DNA from 2 places in the Stenotrophomonas sp. LARHCG68 genome. Region 2 is predicted to be linked to the other one. Evidence: riboswitches for the same ligand, from Rfam matches in the RefSeq annotation. Region 2 holds a riboswitch; the other holds the start of a gene.
The links. A riboswitch is a leader RNA that binds a small molecule or an ion and turns the genes downstream of it on or off. The one in region 2 is predicted to bind cobalamin.

Region 1 (3,403 bases), on a different contig from region 2:
GTTGTGCAGCGCGCACGCCATGCGCACCAGCGGCAACGCAAGCGCCGCACCGGAGCCCTCGCCCAGCCGCAGGTCCAGCGACAGCAGCGGCTGTGCCTGCAGTGCGTCCAGCAGGTGCAGGTGGCCACGCTCGGCCGACTGGTGCGAGAACAGCAGCCACGGGCGCACGCCCGGATTGATGCGTACCGCGGCCAGCGCCGCCGCCGAAACGATGAAGCCATCCACCAGTACCGGCACCCTGCGCTGCGCGGCGTGGATCATCGCCGCGCTGATCGCGGCGATCTCCAGCCCACCCACGCGCTGCAGGGCTTCCATCCCGGGCGATGCCGCAGCGTTGATCGCCTCGCCGTGCAGGGCCAGCGCGCGGGCGATGATGTTCTTCTTCTGCACCATGCGCACCGCGTCCAAGCCGGTGCCGGCACCGACCAGGTCTTCCAGCGGCAGCGGCCCCAGCGCGGCGGCCAGCGCACTGGCGGCGGTGGTGTTGCCGATGCCCATCTCGCCGAACACCAACAGGTCGGCACCGTCGGCACAGGCCGCATCCACCGCACGGCGGCCGGCGTCGAACACCGCGTGCAGATCCGCCGCGGACATCGCCGCCCCGACGCTGAAGTCGTCCGTGCCCGGTCGGGGCTTGTCGCTGACCACGCCGGCGATCGGCTGCGTGGCGCGGCTGCCCACGTCCCACACGTGCAACGGCAGGCCCAGCTCACGCGCCAGCACCGCGATGGCGGCACCGCCGGCGGCGAAGTTGTGCAGCATCTGCACGGTGACTTCGGCCGGATAGGCCGAGACGCCCTGCGCGGCCACGCCGTGGTCGCCGGCGAACACCAGCACCGGTACCCGCCGGGCCTGTGGTTGCGGCGTGCCCTGCAGCGCCGCCAGTTCGATGGCCAAGGCTTCCAGCCGGCCCAGCGCGCCTTCCGGCTTGGTCAGCTGGCGCTGGCGGACGATGGCCTGCTGCCGGTGCTCCTGCGAAGGCAGCCCGCAGGCCTGCCCGAACCATGTTTCTGTCACGAGTGTTCCGATACTGCCAAGGCAATCGGGCATTTTAGCCGCCGCCACGGGATTGCGGACCGCCACGCCAGGGAACCCCGGGACACCGCGCATCAGGGCGTGATGTGCATTCACGGGCACCGTCAGGGCCAATGGCATAGAATGCGCGCACTTTCGGGTGACCCACCGGCCATGCTGGCGGGTTGAAACGGGAAGCCGGTGCCGCGCACGGCTGGATATCCAGCCTGTCGCCATTCCGGCGCTGCCCCCGCAACGGTAAGCAGGACAAGGCCAGGCAACACCGCCACTGTGCAAGGCACGGGAAGGCGCCTGGTCGGAAGCAGCCATGCTGCTTCGCCTGCGAGTCCGGAGACCGGCCCGAAAGCCGACTGGTTGCGATGCGGAGGGCATGGCGGCGGCTGCGGCGCCGTGTGCGCGCCTGCTTCCGTCCCTTCCCTCTCCTGGCAGCCCCACCCGTTTGTCTGCGCGGGAGCGCGCAGGCCCAGGAGCAAGCATGAAACTGCATTACCACACCCTCTCCCTCGCCGTGCTGATGGCGCTGCCGGCCGTTGCCGCCGCGCAGTCCAGGACCACCGACCTGGACGACGTCACCGTCACCGCCACCCGTACCCCGGTTGCCGTCGAGGCCAGCGTGGTCCCGGTGCAGCTGATCGACCGCGACCAGATCGACCGCAGCCAGGCCAACTCGGTGCTGGAGCTGCTGCGCGGCCGCGCCGGCCTGGACTTCGCCAACCAGGGCGGCACCGGCAAGATCACCTCGCTGTTCCTGCGTGGCACCAACTCCAACCAGGTGCTGGTGCTGGTGGATGGCGTGCGCGTGGGCTCGGCCACCAGCGGCATGGCCGCACTGCAGGACCTGCCGGTGGACCAGATCGAGCGCGTTGAAATCGTGCGCGGCCCGCGTTCGAGCCTGTACGGCTCCGAGGCCATCGGCGGCGTGATCCAGATCTTCACCCGCACCGCCGGCCAGGGCCTGCAGCAGAACCTGTCCATCACCGCCGGCAGCAACAACCTGCGCCAGGCCAGCGCCGGCTTCAGCAACCGTGGCGAGCGCGGCTGGATCTCGGCCCAGGGCGGCTACCAGAAGACCGATGGCATCAATGCCTGCCGCGGCACCGCCGCTGGCTGGGGCGCTGGCTGCTTCGCCGATGAGCCGGACCGCGACGGCTACCGCAACACCTCCATCAACGTGCGCGGCGGCTATGCGCTGACCGACACGCTGAGCCTGGAAGGCCACGTGCTCAACGCCGACAGCTTCAACGAATACGACGGCAGCATCTTCGGCGGCAACGAGGCCGACAACCGCCAGCAGGTCTACGGCGGCAAGCTGGCATGGGCCGCGTCCGATGCGTTCCAGCTGACCGCACAGGTCGGCCGCAACCGCGACCAGGCCGATAACTACTTCGCCGCCAACGGCAGCCGCACCTTCGCCAGCAATTTCGACACCCGTCGCGACACCGCCAGCGTGCAGGGCGACTTCCAGTTCGCCGAAGGCCAGCAGCTGACCGCCGGTGCCGATTGGCAGAACGACAAGGTCACCAGCTCCACCGCCTACGACATCGGGGACCGCGACAACCTCGGCGTGTTCGTCGAGTACCAGGGCCAGTTCGGCGCGCACTCGCTGCAGGCCAGCGTGCGCAATGACGACAACGAGCAGTTCGGCAACCACACCACCGGCAGCCTGGGTTACGGCTTCGCCTTCGGCAACGGCTTCCGCCTGACCGCCAGCGCCGGCACCGGCTTCAAGGCACCGACCTTCAATGACCTGTACTACCCGGGCTTCAGCAACCCGGACCTGAAGCCGGAAGAGTCCAAGAGCCTGAACATCGGCATCGCGCAGTACGCCGACAACTGGAACTGGACCTTGAACGCGTACGAAACCCGCGTGGACCAGCTGATCGGCTACGACAGCAGCTTCAACATCGTCAACGTCGCCGAGGCCCGCATCCGCGGCGCCGAGCTGACCGGCTACCTGTCGCTGGCCGGTTTCGACATCAACGCCCAGGCCAGCTTCACCGACCCGCGCGACCACACCTCCGGCGCGGCCACCTACGACAACCTGCTGGCCCGCCGCGCGCGCACCAGCGGTCGCCTGGACGTGGACAAGAGCTTCGGCCCGGTGCGCCTGGGCGTGACCGCGGCCGGCAGCGGCCACCGCTTCGACAACGCCGCCAACACGGTGCGTCTGGCCGGTTATGGCACCGTGGATGTGCGCGCTGAGTACGCCATCAACGATGCATGGAGTGTCCAGGCCAAGGCCGCCAACGTGTTCGACCGCGCGTACGAAACCGTTGCCTGGTACAACCAGCCGGGCCGCGAGTACCAGCTGACGCTGCGTTACCGCTCCAAGTAATCACCAGGTAACGAGCAATGAAGAATGCCCCGG
Region 2 (3,403 bases):
AGCCGATGGTGGTGGTCGGGAACGCGGGCAGGCGCAGCGCCTGTGCCTGCTGCAGCTGGCGCTGTACGTGCGGTGTGGCGCGGGCGGCATCGGTGGCGGTCAGCGCGGCCACGCGTGTCTTCACCGCCGGGTTGTGCACACGTGGCGAGTGGCGGCGCGATTCGATGGCCGCACGTGCCTGGTCCAGCGCCGCCTCCGCCGAGGCCTTGCCGTCCAGGGCATCGGCCAGCACGCGCAGTTCCTGCAGCTTCTGCCGCGAGAACGCCAGCCAACTGCGCAGCTCGGCATCGAGCTTCTTCTCCTGGCCAAGGTCCACCGGGCAATGCAGCAGCGAGCACGAGGGTGCCAGCCACAGCGTGTCCGGTCCCCGATGGCCCAGGGCGTAACGCGCCAGGATCAGCGCATTGTCCAGCGCGGCGCGCCAGATGTTGCGGCCGTTGACCAGCCCCAGCGACAGGACGCGCGTGGCCGGCAGGGCACGCAGCACGGCGTCGAGCTGCTCCGGCGCACGCACCAGGTCCACGTGCAGGCCATCGACCGGCAGCGACGTGGCCAGCGCAAGGTTGTCATCCAGCGCACCGAAGTAGGTGGCCAGCAGCAGCTGTGGGCGCGGCACATCGGCCAGATAACGGTAGGCGCGGTCGAAGGCGGCGCGGGCAGTGTCGTCCAGGTCCTGCACCAGTACCGGCTCGTCCAGCTGCACCCATGCCGCACCGGCGTCCTTCAGTTCGGCCAGCAGTTGCGCGTACACCGGCAGCAGGCGATCAAGCAGGGCCAGCGTATCGCTGCCGTCGGTGGCCTTGGACAGCCGCAGGAAGCTCACCGGGCCCAGCAGCACCGGCCGGGTCTCGATGCCCAGTGCCCGGGCTTCGCGGTACTCGCTCAACGGCTTGTCGGCTTGCAGCGTGAAGGCCTGGTCCTGGGTGAGTTCGGGCACCAGGTAGTGGTAGTTGGTGTCGAACCACTTGGTCATCTCCAGCGCGTGCAGGTCCACGCCGTCGCGCTGCAGGCCGCGTGCCATGGCGAAGTAGCCGTCCAGCGGCGCGCGCTGCGCCAGTGCCCGGTAACGCTGCGGGATGGCATCGAACAGCACCGCGGTGTCGAGCACCTGGTCGTACAGGCTGAAGTCGTTGCTCGGCGGTACGTCGACGCCGGCATCGCGTTGCAGCCGCCAGTGGCGGGCACGTAGTTCAGCGGCGGTCGCCTGCAGTTGCGCGGCATCGGTCTCGCCGCGCCAACAGCTTTCCAGCGCGTGCTTGAGTTCGCGGCGCGCGCCGATCCGGGGGAACCCCAGGTTGGTAACGATAGTCATGTCAGTGTCCTCATTGCATTGGGCATTGAGGAACGAAGGAACCGCGCATCGTGCGCGGCCTTGCAGCCACGTCCGCCACGCCAGCGACCTTCGCCCCCGCGGGCGAACCGGATTCATGGCGGGGACACGGCGGACCGGCCCGCGGCGAGGCAGGGCATCGGTACCGGCCGTCTCCCCGCGGAGGCTCCAGGTCGAATCGAGGGACGGCAGGTCCCCCGGCCAAGGCCGGTATTCGGGCTGATGGACACGGGCACCGGGGTGCCCACCTACTGGCCGTCGCTTCCCGGGGATGAACCCAGTGCTGGATGACGGCGGTTGTTTCCATTCACCGCTGCGGGGCAGCTCCGGAATGGCGGCACGAGGCCGCTTCACCGGATTCCCGTTTAAATTCATCCCTTCATGCGGATAGAGGGATGAATACCTGAGGCGCGCACAAAATAGGCCGGACCGCGCGCGCGGTCAAGCGATGGTTTCCATGCAAGGCGGCGGCTGCCGGAAGCGCGCCACGCACGTGTGTTCGCCCCGGCCGCAGGCGCTGCCGTGCCGGGCGGCATTCAGTGTGCGGTGGAGTGCGAGAACACGTTGATCACCACCACGCCGGCGCAGATCAACCCGATGCCGATCAGCGCCGGCAGGTCCAGTTTCTGCTTGAACACGAACAGGCCAATCAGCGAGATCAGCACGATCCCCACCCCGGACCAGATGGCATAGGCGATGCCGGTGGGCACGGTCTTCATCACCATCGACAGCAACCAGAAGCACACCCCATAGCCGAACAGCGCACCCAGCGTGGGCCAGAGCCGGGTCATGCCATCGGAGGCCTTGAGCAGGGAGGTGGCAGCCACTTCCAGCGCGATGGCGCAGGCGAGCAGTGCATAGGCGTTCATGGCGATGGCCGGCTGGGGGAGAGGGGATTCTAGCGATGGTCGTGCCGGGGGTCTTACGGGGCCTGCGTAGAGTGGCCGCCGGCTGCAGCCATGGCGGTCTGCGCAGGGGCAGGAGAGCGACGTGGTCAGGGCAACGGGCAAGCGACAGTGGCGTCGCCAGACGAAGGGGGGGATGCAGCCGCGCCGGGGAGGCGCGCGCTTCATGCTGCTGGCGGCCCTGTTGTGCCCGGGGATGGCAACGAACGTGCTGGCACAGCATCGTGCTTACAACGTACCGGCCAGCGTGCCCGCGGCCGAGGTGCCGCAGCGGGAAGCCGAACGCCGGCAACTGTTCCAGCAGGTGCTGGACAACCCGGCCGACCTGGAGGCCGGGTTTGCCTATGCGGTGCTGTCCACGCGTCTGGGCGATTACGAAGCCGCCATCGCCACCTACGAGCGCATGCTGATCGAGCGGCCGGGTACGCCGCGGCTGCAGCTGGAACTGGCCGCGCTGTACTTCCGCCTGGGGGCCTATCCACGCGCGCGCCAGCTGTTCGAGAAGGTGCAGGCGTTGCCGGAAACGCCGGATGCGGTACAGCGCCGGATCCGCGGCTACATGGCGGTGATCGACGGCGAGCAGAAGCGCGAAGGTGGCTTCTCCGGTCGGGTCAGCCTTGGCGCACGGGTGGAAAGCAATGCCAACGGTGCGCCGGACCGGCATGCGATCAGCCTCAACGGCCTGGACTTCGAGCTCAGCCCGGACTCGCGCGCGGCCGGTGATGCCAGCAGCCAGTTCGGCCTGCAACTGCGCTACCGGCTGCCACTGTCGGCGCAGGGCGACGTGCTCGACACACGCCTTGCCACGGCCTCCAACCGCTATCGCGACCTGCATGGGTTGGACAGCGACGTGGCCGAGCTGCAGGTCGGGCCGGAGATTTCGCTCAGCCGCTGGGGCATGCGCAACGGCCGCGTGGCCATCGCCGCATTGCTCGGCCAGACCTGGCTGGATGATGCGCGCTACATGCATGCCGCCGGCCTGGCGCTGGGCTTCCGCAGGCCGGTCGGGCGTGAGGCTGCCATCGCCGCGAACCTGGACTGGCGCGACGAGCGTTATACCCCGGCCCCGGCGATGGCCAGTGCGCGCGGTTACTCGGGCGACCGCTACCGCGCCAGCTTCACCTACAGCCGGCAGCTGGATGACGACTGGCAACTGCTGCTGAGTCCC

Region 1: another riboswitch for cobalamin. It lies ahead of btuB (TonB-dependent vitamin B12 receptor); the one in region 2 lies ahead of metE (5-methyltetrahydropteroyltriglutamate--homocysteine S-methyltransferase).

The regions. Positions count from the first base shown of each region.
Region 1 covers NZ_JBIXJV010000001.1:299,496-302,898, reverse strand. The annotation lists gene cobT (nicotinate-nucleotide--dimethylbenzimidazole phosphoribosyltransferase) at 1-1,017, opposite strand, end outside; cobalamin riboswitch at 1,156-1,392, shown strand; gene btuB (TonB-dependent vitamin B12 receptor) at 1,511-3,370, shown strand.
Region 2 covers NZ_JBIXJV010000002.1:342,069-345,471, reverse strand. The annotation lists gene metE (5-methyltetrahydropteroyltriglutamate--homocysteine S-methyltransferase) at 1-1,312, opposite strand, end outside; cobalamin riboswitch at 1,519-1,752, opposite strand; gene ACIPR8_RS09075 (SMR family transporter) at 1,867-2,199, opposite strand; gene ACIPR8_RS09070 (tetratricopeptide repeat protein) at 2,321-3,403, shown strand, end outside.